Regions from separate parts of the Halopseudomonas sp. genome, predicted to be linked through region 4. Evidence: predicted binding sites of a transcription regulator. Region 4 holds the regulator's gene; each other region holds the start of a gene.
What was found. Region 4 encodes sigma-54, which starts transcription at its own class of promoters, with help from an activator protein. Its sites were predicted from a motif close to ANTGGCATNNANNTTGCTNT; they were not measured.
Positions count from the first base shown of each region.

Region 1: a site for sigma-54 is predicted at 2,246-2,265, ahead of flgB (flagellar basal body rod protein FlgB). Genes of this name have one in related genera too.
Region 2: a site for sigma-54 is predicted at 2,042-2,061, ahead of glnA (glutamate--ammonia ligase). Genes of this name have one in related genera too.
Region 3: a site for sigma-54 is predicted at 1,962-1,981, ahead of flhA (flagellar biosynthesis protein FlhA). Genes of this name have one in related genera too.

Region 1 covers NZ_JAYPMU010000030.1:19,752-23,716, forward strand. Annotated here, with positions in the region: gene AAFM31_RS16190 (flagellar hook protein FlgE) at 1-598, opposite strand, end outside; gene flgD (flagellar hook assembly protein FlgD) at 636-1,316, opposite strand; gene flgC (flagellar basal body rod protein FlgC) at 1,334-1,774, opposite strand; gene flgB (flagellar basal body rod protein FlgB) at 1,777-2,193, opposite strand; gene AAFM31_RS16210 (protein-glutamate O-methyltransferase CheR) at 2,434-3,261, opposite strand; gene AAFM31_RS16215 (chemotaxis protein CheV) at 3,295-3,965, opposite strand, start outside.
Region 2 covers NZ_JAYPMU010000014.1:90,991-94,955, reverse strand. Annotated here, with positions in the region: gene typA (translational GTPase TypA) at 1-221, opposite strand, end outside; gene thiI (tRNA uracil 4-sulfurtransferase ThiI) at 376-1,842, opposite strand; gene glnA (glutamate--ammonia ligase) at 2,155-3,558, shown strand; gene AAFM31_RS12100 (DUF4124 domain-containing protein) at 3,702-3,965, shown strand, end outside.
Region 3 covers NZ_JAYPMU010000001.1:326,797-330,761, forward strand. Annotated here, with positions in the region: gene flhA (flagellar biosynthesis protein FlhA) at 1-1,905, opposite strand, end outside; gene AAFM31_RS01490 (tetratricopeptide repeat protein) at 2,200-3,381, shown strand; gene AAFM31_RS01495 (EAL domain-containing protein) at 3,401-3,965, shown strand, end outside.
Region 4 covers NZ_JAYPMU010000008.1:23,425-27,389, forward strand. Annotated here, with positions in the region: gene AAFM31_RS07920 (HAD family hydrolase) at 1-97, shown strand, start outside; gene lptC (LPS export ABC transporter periplasmic protein LptC) at 94-669, shown strand; gene lptA (lipopolysaccharide transport periplasmic protein LptA) at 716-1,210, shown strand; gene lptB (LPS export ABC transporter ATP-binding protein) at 1,207-1,932, shown strand; gene AAFM31_RS07940 (RNA polymerase factor sigma-54) at 2,026-3,522, shown strand; gene hpf (ribosome hibernation-promoting factor, HPF/YfiA family) at 3,648-3,956, shown strand.

The sequences.
Region 1 (3,965 bases), on a different contig from region 4:
CGACTTCCGCGACAGTCGGGTTAGTCGGATCTATCGCGGTAGCGATTGATGCTGCATAGGCCGCGTCGTACTGCTGAACATACACTTCCGGACGTGTCTGCGTGGAGTTCAGGTTCAGCGTCGTCGTCACCTCGCTGGTTTCGTTCGGATCAGCCGAACGAGTATCTACCCGCAGATTGGTCTGCACGCCCTGATTGATCTGACCAGTCACCGCGTTAACGCCGAAACCCTGCAGATTCTCACCGGTGTTGTTGACGATGAAACCGTTGGCATCGGTACCGAAATAACCGGCGCGGGTGTAGCTGAGCGCACCGTTGTTACTGGTCACAAAGAATCCGTTGCCATTGATAGCCAGATCCAGGCTGTTCTCGGTAAAGCTGATGTTGCCCTGATTGAACAACTGCGCAGCATTGGCCAAGGCCACGCCGCTACCGGTTGCATAGCTGCCAGAACCCAGCACAGATGCCGCATAGACGTCTGCAAACTCCGCGCGCGAGCTCTTGAAGCCAACAGTACCGGCGTTGGCAATGTTGTTACCGGTAATGTTCAGATCGGAAGCCGCCGCCCGGATACCACTCAAGCCAATATTGAAAGACATGGTTCTATCTCCTCGCCTACTCTAGTTCGGACGACATTTATTGAATTGCGTAAACATTGGACAAGCTGATGCTACCCAGCCCGGCCACATTGAGAAGCATCTCGCCACCGCTGCCAGCACCGAGCGAAACGCTATCAACGTTCGCAGGCAACAGCGTCGCCATCTGAGTATTGGTACCGTTGATGGTCGCCATTGCCTCAAAGGTGTAAACGCCGGGCGGCATGAGATTGCCGCCACCGTCAGTACCATCCCAGGTAAAGTCGTGCACGCCCGCCTCAAGCGCGCCCAGGTTGACGGTATCAACCAGGCTGCCTGATTCGTCGTAGACCTTGACGAAGACGTTGCTGCTACTGCTGCTCAACGCCAGCTGACCATCCAGCCCCGCCGAGGTGTCGACCACGGCCTGATCGGTCGGCACAATCACCGTGCGACCAACCATCGATGAGGCCTGCAGCGCCTGAGACGATTGGTAGCCACTCAACAGCGACTCCATGGAACCATTGAGGTTGTCGATGCCCTCTACGGTACTGAACTGCGCAAGCTGAGCGATAAACTCGCCATTCTCCTGCGGAGACAGCGGGTCCTGGTTGTTCATCTGCGCAACCAGAAGTTGCAGGAACTGATCCTTGCCAAGCTCACCGCCAGTCGCAAAGCGGTCCGAATCGAGCTGATACTGATCCAGTACTGACGTACCTGAGGAAACACTGCTGATGCTCATGGTCTATTTGTCTCCGTTCACTGACCCAGCGTCAGAACGCGCTGCAGCATGGTCTTGGCGGTATTCATCACCTCCACGTTGGTCTGATAAGACCGAGACGCGGACATCATGTTGGCCATTTCCTCTACCACGTTCACATTCGGGTAATACACATAACCGTCTTCATTGGCCATCGGGTGATCCGGCTCGTAGCGCGGCTCCAGACTGGCGTCAGATTCAACAATCCCCAACACCGCAACACCATCACCGGCCTGCTGATCAGGGCTGAACAACGAGCCACCAGTGGCCTGCTGACTATTGAAGATGGTGGCAAATACCGGATTCCGAGCGCGGTAGGTCTGATCAACGCTGCTGGAAACGGTATCGGCATTGGCAATGTTGCTGGCGACCGTATTGAGGCGCAGCGACTGTGCGCTCATACCAGAGCCGGCGATATCAAACACTTTATCGAGCGACATGATCAGTCTCCCCGGATGGCTGTCATCAGCCCTTTGAATTTGCCGTTAAGGAAGGTGAAGCTGGCCTGAAAATCGATCGCATTCTGAGCATATGCGGCCTTCTCGACTTCAGAGTCGACGGTGTTACCGTCAACCGAAGGCTGCAACTGGTTGCGATAGCGCAGACCCGCCATCTGATCAACCAGGCTCTCGAGTGCCATGTGCCCCGAATCCGTCTGCGCAACCGCCATGCTCTGGCCGTCGCCAGCCAGGCCAACGCCCTGCTGGGCCGCCAGCACTGCATTGAAATCCAGATCTCGCGCTTTGTAATTTGGGGTCTCTGCATTGGCAATATTGTTCGCCAACACCTCGGCGCGTTGAGAGCGGAATCTCAGCGCCTCTTCATGCAACCCCAGCGCACTGTCAAAGTTGATACTCATTGCCATCTTCCTCGTTTCGGCCCGTCGACCAAAAAACGTCACTGCAGGCAACAAAGCAATCAGCGTGCCAATATTATTTTTTATTTATTTTCAGCAACTTAAACGAAACGGCGTCAGAAAAGCGGCAATGCATTACCGTGAAACGGCAAGAGCAGAACCGTTCCGGCGAAAAGCGGCAAAAGAAAAGCCGGCAATAAAATGCCGGCTTCCGAGGTAGGAGTAGACAGTAAACAGCGAGGGCTAACGCGCCTTGTAAACGATCCCGGGGCTGCACTGAACCATTTGATACAGCTCAGGCAGGCCGTTGAGCGCTTCAGAGGCACCCAGCATCAGATATCCGCCGGGCTTCAGCGTGGCATGGATACGACGCAGGATGTCCTTCTTCACATCGGCGGAGAAGTAGATCAACACGTTACGGCAGAACACGAAGTCAAACTTGCCCAGCATCGAGTAGCTGTCGAGCAGGTTCATCGCCCGAAACTCAACCCGATTGCGAATTGCCGGCTTGACCGCCCAACGCCCCGGACCTAACTGGTCGAAATAGCGCGCCAATCGGTCCTGAGAAAGCCCTCGCGCGACAGACAGGCTGTCGTACTCAGCGCTCTTGGCCGCATTGAGGATGCCGCCCGAGAGGTCAGTCGCAACGATTTGAGCGCCACCGCGCAACTGCCCCAGATTGCTTCGCTCAAACTCATCAATCGCCATACTCAGCGAGTAAGGTTCCTGACCAGACGAACAGGCCGCTGACCAAATCCGCAGACGCTGGCCGGGCGAGTTCTTGATGAACTCCGGAATCAACCTGTTTTTAAGCACGTCGAACGGATAGACGTCCCTGAACCAGAGAGTCTCGTTGGTCGTCATCGCATCAATGACAGACTCACGCAGACCGCCGCGCGGCTGCGACTGGATTCGTTTGACCAACTCCCCGAGATTCGCGATACCTTCCTGCTCGAGCAGGCGGTTCAGTCGGCTAGACACCAGATACTGCTTGTTGTCCCCCAACACAATGCCGCACGCCTTTTCCAGAAAGTCCCGGAACAGCTGAAAATCCTGATTCGCCAATGTCACGAAGCCTGCCTTGTCTCAATTGAATCCATGTTGCTAGGCCTGCCCATCGGCATCGCCGCGCAGGGAGTGCAACCGCGCGATCACCCGCTGAGCCAGGTCGTCCGGCTTGAACTTGGCCAGGAAATCGTCCGCCCCGACCTTCTTGACCATCGCCTGGTTGAACACCCCGGACAGCGAGGTGTGCAGCATGATGTGCAACTTGTTCAGACGCGGGTCATTACGAACCTCGGCAGTCAAGGTATAGCCATCCATCTCTGGCATCTCGATATCCGAGATCATCATCAACAGAGACTCACTGACATCTTCACCTTCATCTGCCCGCGCCTTGAGCCAGTCAAGAGCCTGACGACCGTCGTTCAGCGCGACAATCTCGACACCAATCTCTTGAAGACAGCGCATGACCTGCTTGCGAGCAATGGATGAGTCATCGACGATGAGCACTCGCCGCGAAACTGCCTCGGCCTGGGTACCGGCATCAACCACACCCTCGGAGACTTTCTCGTTAGCCGGAACCACCTCCGCCAAGACCTTCTCGACGTCGATGATTTCTACCATTTGGTTATCGACCCGGGTCACTGCCGTGAGGTAATGCTCGCGGCCCGTGCCCTTTGGCGGCGGATGGATCTCGGACCAGTTCATATTCACGATGCGCTCTACCGAACGCACGAGAAAACCCTGAACCTTGTAGTTGTACTCGGTGATAA
Region 2 (3,965 bases), on a different contig from region 4:
TCAACGATGTTGATGTTGTAGCCGTTCCACTTGATGGCGGTGTTCTTCGCCAGAATGGTAATGCCGCGTTCCTTTTCCTGGTCGTTGGAATCCATGATCCGCTCGGAATCCAGTTCCTTACGATCCAGGGTACCGGACTGACGCAGCAGGGCATCGACCAGCGTGGTTTTACCGTGGTCAACGTGCGCGATGATGGCGATATTGCGGAGATTCTCGATCACTGTGAGCGTCCTGGGTGATGCGGCGACAGCCGGCATACTGAAAAAAAGAGGGGGGCATTATACAGACCCAAAGGTGACAATGGGTGTTTTTTGTTCAAAACACCCCGCCATTACTTCAATTGCGCCGAGCAGAACCGCAGCTCGGCAAAGCTATTTAGCGCTTGCTGCTGCCGACCGGACGCAGCACACGCACGTTGCCGTGACCTTCATCGAGCAGATACTGGGCATGCAACTGGCTCATCACGCCTTTTTCGCAATACAGCAGATAAGCACGAGACGGATCCAGTTCGGCAAAGCGGCTGTTAAGGGTATAGAAAGGAATTGATTGCACTTCCACCCCCTCCAACTGCAACGGGCGCAGCTCCTGTTCATCCGGGTGGCGGATGTCGATCACGATCTGGCCCGTCAGCGCCTGCTCGACAATCTCGACCGGCGAACCGCCCTCCATCATTTCGCCCAGCTCGCTGCATTCGCTGTAGACGGCATTCTCAACCGCCTGCGACAGCACCTCGAAATCGAACTCGGCCTCGGCCGCCTCAACCCGCGCCACCGTGGTGCGAATCGCCGGACTAACGGAGATCACCCCGCAGTACTCGGGCATGCTGCTGGAAAACTCCAGCGTGCCGATACGCCGCGCAACATCAATGATGTCCAGCTTGCTGGTGGTAATCAGCGGGCGAATGACCAGGCGCTCGGCAACCTTGTCGATCACACTCAGGTTCGGCAGGGTCTGGCTGGCAACTTGGGCAATCGCCTCACCGGTAACCAGCGCATCAATACCCAGACGATAGGCCACGCGGTCTGCCGCACGCAGCATCATGCGCTTGAGCACCACGCCCATCTGGCTGTTTTCGACGTTCTGCAGAATCTCGGCAACGACGCCCTCAAACGGCACACTGACAAAGCGCAGGCGATGACTGGTCGCGTAACGCTCCCACAGATAATGGGCGACCTGACGCACACCCAGCTCATGGGCACGGCCACCCAGATTGAAGAATACAAAGTGCGGCAGCAGACCCCGCTGGAGCATCTGATAACTCGCCACGGTGGAGTCAAAGCCACCGGACAGCAAACTAAGCACCGGCTCCATGGTCCCCAGCGGGAAGCCACCCATCCCCTCGTGGCGCGCCTGGATCAGATAAATCTTCTGATCACGGATCTCGACGTGCACTTCCACTTCAGGATCTTTCAGCGACACGCCCGCTGCGCCGCAGCGCCTGTTGAGTGCGCTACCCACTTTGATCGCGACATCCTGCGAGGAGAACGGATGAGTGCCCACGCGCTTGCAGCGCACCGCGAAGGTTTTGCCGTGCAGCTGCTCGCCAACGTTGGTCACACAGAGTTCGATCAATTCATCGATGGTGCCGAGCGGATACTCGTGCACCTCGAAGCAATGCGAAATGCCCGGCGTGTTGCGCAACCGCTCGATACAGCGCTGCTGCAACGCTGGGTCAGGCCCCAGATTGACTTCAAGACTGTCCCAGTTGCCGTTGACCCGGGCTTGCGGATCGACCGCCGACAGCACCTTTTTCAAATTGCCCTTCAATTGGGCAATGAAACGCTTGCGAACCTGGCGGCTCTTGATGGTAATTTCCGGGAAAAATTTGATGATCAGTTTCATGGGGCTGGCATATCGTGCGCAAAGCGCTGCATTATACGCGCAGCAGGCGCCCGGCGCTCGGCTAACTGCCGGGCGGGCAATGCACCAACTTGGCGCACAAACATCGTTCATTGCACCAACAAGGTGCTCCAGAATGGTGCGCACCACCAGGTTTCAGTGCAAGAGGCGCCAAACACGGGGCTTACAGCCAATGCTCCGAAATGGCACACCTTTTGCTCACTTGTAATGCAACCGAGCAGCGGCTCAACCGCTGGACGTTATATTGAGGCGCCAGACCGGCTGTCTGGCAAACGATTCCTTTTGGAGGAAACCATGTCGAAAGCGATGCAACTGATCAACGAGCATGACGTGAAGTGGGTAGACCTGCGCTTCACCGATACCAAGGGCAAACAGCAGCACGTCACCATGCCGGCCCGTGATGTCAACGAAGACTTCTTCGAAGACGGCAAGATGTTCGACGGCTCCTCGATTGCCGGCTGGAAAGGCATCGAAGCGTCCGACATGATCCTCATGCCCGATGACAGCACTGCGGTTCTGGATCCGTTCACCGAAGAGCCGACCCTGATCATCGTCTGCGACATCATCGAGCCCTCCACCATGCAGGGCTACGAGCGCGACCCGCGCGGCATCGCCAAGCGCGCTGAAGAGTACCTGAAGTCCACCGGTATCGGTGACACCGTATTCGTTGGCCCGGAGCCGGAATTCTTCGTATTCGACGAAGTGAAGTTCAAGTCCGACATCTCCGGCTCCATGTTCAAGATCTTCTCCGAACAGGCTTCCTGGAACACTGACGGCGACTTCGAGACTGGCAACAAAGGCCACCGTCCGGGCGTCAAAGGTGGTTACTTCCCGGTTCCGCCGGTCGATCACGACCACGAAATCCGTACTGCCATGTGTAACGCCATGGAAGAAATGGGCCTGACCATCGAAGTTCACCACCACGAAGTGGCAACTGCTGGCCAGAACGAAATCGGCGTACTGTTCAACACCCTGGTGAAGAAAGCCGACGAAGTACAGACCCTGAAGTACTGCGTACACAACGTTGCTGACGCGTTCGGCAAAACTGCTACCTTCATGCCGAAGCCGCTGTACGGTGACAACGGTTCCGGTATGCACGTTCACATGTCCATCTCCAAGGACGGCACCAACACCTTCGCTGGCGAAGGTTACTCCGGCCTGTCTGACACCGCCCTGTACTTCATCGGCGGTATCATCAAGCACGGTAAGGCGCTGAACGCGTTCACCAACCCGTCTACCAACTCCTACAAGCGTCTGGTTCCGGGCTTCGAAGCACCGGTCATGCTGGCCTACTCCGCCCGCAACCGCTCTGCCTCGATCCGTATTCCGTACGTTTCCAGCCCGAAAGCACGCCGCATCGAAGCTCGCTTCCCTGATCCGGCTGCCAACCCCTACCTGTGCTTTGCAGCACTGCTGATGGCGGGTCTGGACGGTATCCAGAACAAGATCCACCCTGGCGATGCAGCCGACAAGAACCTGTACGATCTGCCGCCGGAAGAGTCCGCACAGATCCCGCAGGTTTGCGGCAGCCTGAAGGAAGCGCTGGAGTCCCTGGACGCTGGCCGCGAGTTCCTGACCAAGGGCGACGTGTTCACCAACGAATTCATCGACGCTTACATCGAGCTCAAGAGCGCCGAAGAAATCAAGGTTCGCACCTTCGTTCACCCGCTGGAATACGACCTGTACTACAGCGTCTGATCCAGAGACAGGCAACTGTCACCCCAAAAAGGGCGCCCAGTCGGGCGCCCTTTTTTTACGCCCGTCGCAGATACGGATCAGGGTAGTTGCCAGCCCTCGCCGACGGTGCCAGCATGCGCATATGTCTCAAGGAGAGTACGAAAATGCCGCGCACGCTTATCTTTGCCCTCTGCAGCGCACTGATCTTCTGCCAAGGTGTCAGCGCCGAGATCTACACATGGACGGATGCGGACGGAAATACCGTCTACTCGGACAAGCCGTCCCCCAACGCCCAGCGCATTGAGGTCAGCACCCCCAACTCGATGGAGCCTCCGCGACCTACTCCTTCGTACAACCAGAACAGCAGCCAGGCGGATACCTCAAGCTCGACTCAGAGCCGCTACCGCCGGGTGGAAATCACCAGCCCC
Region 3 (3,965 bases), on a different contig from region 4:
CAACATACCGTCGTCTGCGCCCTGACCTGCCTTCTGCAGACTCTGTAGCAACATCTGTTCCAACCTTGGTTCCAAGGTGATCACAGGCAGCTGAGAGTCAAGCCCCACAATGCTTTGCACGATTGAGCGACTCAGCGCGACCCGCACCGCGCCGATCAACGCGCCGGTATCTTGACTCTTGTTGGAGTTGTTGGCGATCGCCTCGGCAATGGTCCGAATGTCACGTACCGGCACCTGCTCCTGCAGCAAGCCCTGCAGCACCTTGAGCAAATTGGAGAGTGAGATAAGGCCCGGCACCAGCTCCTCGGCCAGCTTCGGCGAGGCCTTGGCCAGCACCTGCATCAGCTGCTGCACTTCCTCATGGCCGATAAGTTCGTGAGCATGCTTGAAGAGAATCTGATTGATGTGGGTGGCGACCACGGTACTGGCGTCCACCACGGTATAGCCGAGTGACTGCGCCTGATCCTTCTGGTTCTGTTCGATCCAGACTGCATCCAGACCAAACGCCGGGTCCTTGCCCGGTATACCCTTGACCTCGCCAAATACCTGACCCGGGTTAATCGCCAGCTCCCGATCAGGGTAAATCTCGGCCTCCGCCACCCCTACTCCCATCAACGTCAAACGATAGGCGTTGGGCGCCAGATCGAGGTTGTCGCGAATATGTACAGACGGCATCAGGAAACCCAAATCCTGCGAGAGTTTCTTGCGCACGCCCTTGATGCGCGCCAAGAGCTGCCCACCCTGGTTACGATCCACCAACGGAATCAGCCGATAACCGACTTCCAGCCCGACCATGTCAACCGGCGTCACGTCATCCCAGCCCAGTTCACGGGTTTCTGGCGCCTGAACGGCCGGCACCTGCGCCTGCTGGCGCTCTTCCACCTGTTTCTCTTCCGCTTTGGCCTGCTGGTGCTTGGCGATGAAATAGGCCCCGCCGGCGGCAATCGCCCCCAGACTGAGGAAGGAAAAGTGCGGCATGCCGGGAATCAGACCCATGACAATCAGGATCGCCGCCGCTACTGCCAGTGCCTTCGGTGAGGCAAACATTTGACGCTGTACCTGCGCGCCCATGTCCTCCGAGGTAGACACCCGGGTAACCATGATCGCCGCCGCAGTCGACAGCAGCAGCGACGGAATCTGGGCAACCAGACCGTCACCGATGGTCAGCAGCACATAGATGCGGCCAGCCTCGGCGAACGGCAGGCCATGCTGCGCCATACCGATGGCCAGACCACCAATCACGTTGATGAACAGAATCAGCAGGCCAGCAACCGCGTCACCACGGACGAATTTGCTTGCACCATCCATCGAGCCGTAGAACTCGGCTTCCTGAGCGACTTCCTGACGACGAGCCTTGGCCTGATCCTGATCGATCAGTCCGGAGTTCAAATCGGCGTCGATCGCCATCTGCTTGCCGGGCATCGCATCCAGGGTGAAACGCGCACTGACTTCCGAGATGCGCCCCGCGCCCTTGGTGACCACCACAAAGTTGATGATCATCAGGATCGCAAACACCACCAGACCGACAACGTAGTTACCGCCGATCACCACCTCACCAAAGGCCTGAATAACCTTGCCGGCGGCATCACCGCCCTCGTGGCCGTAGAGCAGAACCACGCGGGTTGAGGCAACGTTCAGAGCAAGACGCAGCAGAGTAGCGACCAGCAGGATCGTCGGGAACACCGCAAAGTCGAGCGGCCGCAGCGCATAGGCACCGACCAGCAGAACCACCAGCGACAGCGCAATGTTGAAGGTGAACAGCACGTCCAGCAGGAACGGCGGGATCGGCAGCATCATCATGCCGAGCATCACCAGCAGCAGAATCGGGATACCCAGACTGCCGTGGCGCAGACCGGCCAGATTGGTCCGCATATTTCCCATCACTTGTGCGCGATCAACAGCCATTGGCGAAAAGGTCCCCAGATCAAATATTTGACGCAATGTTGCGTTGTACCGGGGTCTACGCAAGAAGCGTTCCAATTTCGGAACAAGGCGGGCCGGATCAGGTCTACCTAAGGACGTTTACGTGTAACCAAGCGCTGCACAGGCCATGCGTGCCTTCTGATAAACTGCTTCGCGCTATCAAGGCAACGGAAGGCCATACTCAGAACTCGACAAGGGCATCGCCGCCGACCGAGCTTCGCCATCCATTGCCACCGTGGCCAGAGTCGTCCGACTGGCCGCAACCCGAGAGGTATCATGCGCGCGCACATCGCTCTGCTACTGGGACTGAGCATCACCCTCACCGGATGCCAAAGCCTTTCTCAACCCGACAGCTTGCTTAGCCGTTCGGGTGAAATGATCAAAACCCAGAGCCAACGCCTGGCCGACCTCGCTGCCAGACTGACCGGCGACCCGGCCGCTGAGGAGCGTCACGCTGAAGTTGAAGCCCTGTTCGCGCAGCAGTACATCGACCCCCTGACCCGCTATCTCGATGCACACGCGGACGACACGGATTACGCCGACTACCTTCCACTGGTACGTGAAGAACGCGACAGTCGCTGCCAAGCCATCGGACAGCGCTATCAGGCTCAACAGGCGACCCGGGCCAACCTCCAGCGTCTGCGCGCAGGCTATCAGTTCTCCTGCCCACAGCAGGTCAGCGACTTTGCCGATCGGGTACCGCAACCCAGCACAACGCAAACAACGCAAACAACGCAAAGCGCAGGCAGTGGCACAGCGACCAGCCAGCAGGAAAACTGCTACCTCCTGTTCGCGATTCGCAATTACAGCCAGGCAACCAGCGCCTGCACCCCCGCAGCCGAAGCCGGCGACGCCAAAGCCCAGCATCATCTGGCGAGCATTGCCGAGAGCTCCGGCCAAAATGGCACGGCATTGCGCTGGGCCCGCGCCTCAGCCGAACAGGGCAACACCGCAGGCCAACTGCTGCTAGCGGATCTGCTGCAGCAGCAACGCAGCAGTGAAGCGGACAGAGAAGCCTTCGCCTGGTTGCAAAAAGCGGCCAACAGCGGCCAGCCCGGCGCACGCTATCAGTTGGCAAAGGCGTATCTGAACGGCACCGGCACCGCCGTCAGCCCAGACAAAGCCGAAGGTCAACTGCGCCACGCAGCGCTGGCTGACCACGTACCGTCGATGCTGCAACTGGCTCGCAGCCATCCCAACACGGCCTCCGCGCGCCACTGGCTGAGCGAAGCTGCAGAACGCGACTCAGCCGAAGCTCAATACCGTCTGGGGCTGGATTACATGCAAGGCGATGGCGGCCCACAGGATCTGGAGCAGGCTTACTTCTGGCTCAGCCTGGCGCTGGTCAATGGAGAGTCCCGTGGCCGACGCTACGTTGAACAGCTGTCAGGCCAACTCAGCAACGAGCAGCTGATCAGCGCGCGCAGCGCCCTGCAGCAGCATATCAACAACCGCTGATCGTCCTCAGGTAATGGGAATGCTGCCAGTCAAACGCGCAATCATGGTTCTTCTCAGCCTGCTGGTCGGCCTGTTTCTGGTCGGCAGTTGGTTGATCGCCAGCCTGAACCTGGAGTTTGCCGAGAATGCGATGGGCAAACTGCGCGAACAGCAGATAACCGACACCTTCTATGCCAATCTCGACCGCATCAACGCCCATCACCGCCTGATGGAACAGAGCACCCGCGGCCTCGCGCGCGCTGGCGGTCTGCTTGCGCAATCGACGCCAACCCCAGCCGCGCTGACCGATACCGTGCGCAATGCCTTGCAGGACTTCCCCGACAGCTACGGCAGCAGCCTCTGGTACGTGGACGGAGGACGTAGCGCACGCTATGCCTACCGTCAGGGTCAGGACATTCAAGTCGAGCCCCTGAACGCCAGCGAGCAGCAACGCGTGAGCGACTGGTTCCAGCAGCTGCGCGCTCTGCCCACACCGATTTCACCGGCAAAACAATGGACCTCGGCCTACTACAAGAGCAGCATCAACGCTGTAGTGATCAGCCACGCGACCCTGGTCCGCGATTTACAGGGGCGAGCCATCGGCC
Region 4 (3,965 bases):
CAGTGCACGTGGTGGCGCCGGTGCCGCTCGGGAGTTCTGCGAACTGATCATGCGCGCTCAGGGCACCCTCGATAAGGCACAGGCGGCATACTTGTGAATATCACCTTGCCGCGCTACCTCGTCGTTGGCCTACTGCTTATTGCAGGGGCCGCGCTGGCGCTGGCAGTGGGCTACTGGAACATCAATCCGTCGAGCTTCAAATCAGGCAACCTGCAGCAAACCGCGGACCGACCTGACTTCTACATCGAAAATGCCCGCATCCAGATGCTCGATGAGCAGGGCAAAATTGCTTACCAGCTGACGACCAGCCATGCGGTGCACCAAATCGACGACGGCAGTACGCACCTGGAAGATCCGGAGCTCCTGTTTTACCGTGGCGAAGACCCAACGCCGTGGCTGCTCAAGTCAAGACAGGGCGTCGTCACCCAGCGCGGCGATCGCGTCGACCTGACGACAGACGTTCTGCTCAAGCAGAACAGCGCCGACGCCCGCCAGCTGACAACATCGGCATTGACACTGTTTCCCGGTCGCGACTACGCCGAGACCGACCAACCGGTTAAAATCGAAGCCGCTCGCAGTGTGACTACTGCAGAGGGCATGCAACTCTTTCTCAACGACGGCCGCCTGACGCTGCTGTCCACCGTACGAGGCCAATATGAGGTGCGTTAAATCCCTCCTTGCCCTAACGCTGGCACTCTGCCCGCTGAGCCACGTTGTGGCACTGCCCAGTGACAGCAGTCAACCCATCCGCATTCAAGCCAATGGCGCGACGCTGGACGACAAGCGCAACACCGCCGTCTACACCGGCAACGTGGTCATCACCCAAGGCAGCCTGCGCCTTACCGGCTCCCGCGTCACGCTGACCACCAACGCCAATGGCGAACTGAATACCATGGTGACCCAGGGCGGCCCAGCCACCTATCAGCAAACCCCTGAAGCCAACAAGCCACCGGTCAAGGCCCGCGCTGAGACAATCGAGTATCACGCTGATCGCGAGACCATTGTGCTGATCAAGAACGCGTTCCTTGAGCAGTCCGGCAATACCTTTCAGGGCGAACATGTCAGCTACGATATCCAGCGTCAGGTGGTTGATGCCGGCAATAGCAGCAGCGGTGCCAGCAACAGCAACGGCGGCGGACGTATCGAGATTGTCATCCAGCCGCGCAGCCGCAGCACTGAGACACCCAGCGAAGAGCCGTCCGCACCATGACCACACTGCAAGCCCGGCACCTCGCAAAGGCCTACAAGTCGCGCAAGGTTGTGCGAGATGTGTCCGTATCGATTGACAGCGGACAAGTCGTCGGCCTGCTCGGGCCCAACGGTGCGGGCAAGACCACCTGCTTCTACATGATTGTAGGCCTGGTCAAAGCCGACGAAGGCCAGGTCACCGTCAACGGCAAAGACGTCACCCGCCTGCCCATGCACGGTCGAGCTCGCGAAGGTATCGGCTACCTCCCACAAGAGGCGTCGATCTTCCGCAAGCTGACGGTCGCCGAAAACATCATGGCGATTCTGGAAACGCGAAAAGATCTGAACCGTCAGGCGCGCGAGGGTAAGCTCGAATCGCTGCTGCGTGAATTTCATATTCACCATCTCAGCGACAGCCTCGGCATGAGCCTGTCCGGTGGTGAACGACGTCGGGCCGAGATTGCCCGGGCCCTGGCCACCGACCCCAGCTTCATTCTGCTGGACGAACCTTTTGCCGGGGTAGACCCCATCTCTGTGAACGATATCAAGCAGATCATCCAGCATTTGAAGGACAAGGGTATCGGCGTACTGATCACCGACCACAACGTCCGCGAAACCCTGGATATCTGCGACAAGGCCTACATTGTCAACGACGGCCACATCATCGCCGAAGGTGACGCAGAGACCGTACTGGCCGACCAGACAGTAAAAGATGTGTACCTCGGTCATGCCTTCCGGCTATAAAAGCACCCGCAACTCAGGCATGCTAGCGGGGAACGAGTCCGGCCCCCGTCCGGCACAGGGTTTGACCAAGCGCACAAGGTAATACGCGACACAATGAAACCATCGCTCGTCCTCAAGATGGGGCAGCAGCTGACGATGACACCGCAGCTGCAGCAAGCCATCAGACTGCTTCAGCTATCCAGCCTTGACCTCCAGCAGGAGGTGCAAGAAGCACTGGAAGCCAATCCGATGCTGGAAATGGCAGACGACGGCGACGACGACTTTGGCAGCAGTGCGCAGGATAGCGGCGATGACGACGCACCTGCAGTCACGATGCCCGAACCCGTTTCCCTCGACTCCATTGAGCAGCACGGCCAGAACGACCAAGACGGCAACTGGAACGAGCAGATCCCTAACGAGTTGCCCGTCGATACCCAGTGGGAAGACGTCTATCAGACATCGGCCAGCTCCCTTCCCAGCCAAGACGACGAGGATTGGGACTACACCTCACGTACCGGCACTGGCGAAACGCTGCAAAGCCATCTGGAGTGGCAGCTGAACCTGCTGCCAATGTCTGAAACCGACTATCAGATCGCCACCGCCCTGATCGATGGCATCAATGCCGATGGTTATCTCGAAGAATCGCTGGAAGACATCCTTTCCTCCCTGCCGGCCGAGCTGGAAGTAGAACTCGACGAGGTGGAGATGGTGCTGCACCGCATCCAGCAATTCGAGCCGGTTGGTGTTGCAGCACGCGACCTGCGCGAGTGCTTGCTGCTGCAGATCCGCCAACTACCCGAAAACACCCCGATGCTGGAGCAGGCGACCCGTGTGGTTCGTGACCATCTGGAACTGCTCGGCAGCCGCGACTTCACCCAGTTGATGCGCCGCAGCAAGCTGAAGGAAGACCAGCTTCGCGACGTCGTTGCGCTGATTCAGACGCTCAACCCCCGTCCGGGATCCGAGATCGCCTCGGGCGAACCGGAATATGTCATCCCGGACGTGATCGTCCGTCGCGACGCCAACCGCTGGCTGGTAGAGCTGAACCAGGAAGCGGTTCCGAAGGTTCGCGTCAACGGCCACTACGCCTCAATGGTTCGCCGTGCCGACTCCAGTGACGACAACACCTACCTGCGCAACAACCTGCAAGAGGCGCGCTGGTTCATCAAGAGTCTGCAGAGTCGTAATGAGACCCTGATGAAGGTCGCCACCCAGATCGTCGAACACCAGCGCGGCTTCCTTGAGCACGGCGAAGAGGCGATGAAGCCGCTGGTGCTGCATGACATCGCCGAAGCGGTCGGCATGCACGAGTCGACTATTTCGCGGGTTACTACCCAGAAATACATGCACACGCCGCGCGGCATTTTCGAGCTCAAATACTTTTTTTCCAGCCATGTTGGCACCACCGAAGGCGGAGAATTCTCGTCTACCGCCATCCGCGCGCTAATCAAAAAGCTGGTCGCAGCAGAAAACCCAAAGAAACCATTGAGCGATAGCAAGATCGCTGGTTTACTTGAAGAACAGGGCATCGAAGTAGCCCGACGGACCATCGCAAAGTACCGCGAGTCGCTCAACATCGCGCCATCGAGCGAACGCAAGAGACTGGTCTAGTACCTGCCGAAACACCCCGAGCCAGGGCTGTTGAGCGCAGAAGATCCAGTTCAGGGATCAAGCAAGTGGCAATACCGGGTGACAGGTCGTCACCCAGCAACAACAAGCCAATCAGGAGACGCCGTATGCAACTGAACATTAGCGGTCACCAACTCGATATCACCGACGCACTGCGCGACTACGTCACCGAAAAAATGTCCCGCCTGGAGCGGCATTTCGACAAGATCACCAACGTCCAGGTCACCCTGGAGGTCGAGAAACTCCGACAGAAGGCCGAAGCCACCCTGCACATCGCCGGTGGTGAAGTGGTCGCCCTGGCAGAACACTCAGATATGTATGCCGCCATTGACCTGCTGACCGACAAGCTCGATCGCCAACTGATCAAGCACAAGGAAAAGCACATCGACCGTCAGCAAGGCGCGCACGACCGATAAACGGACGCT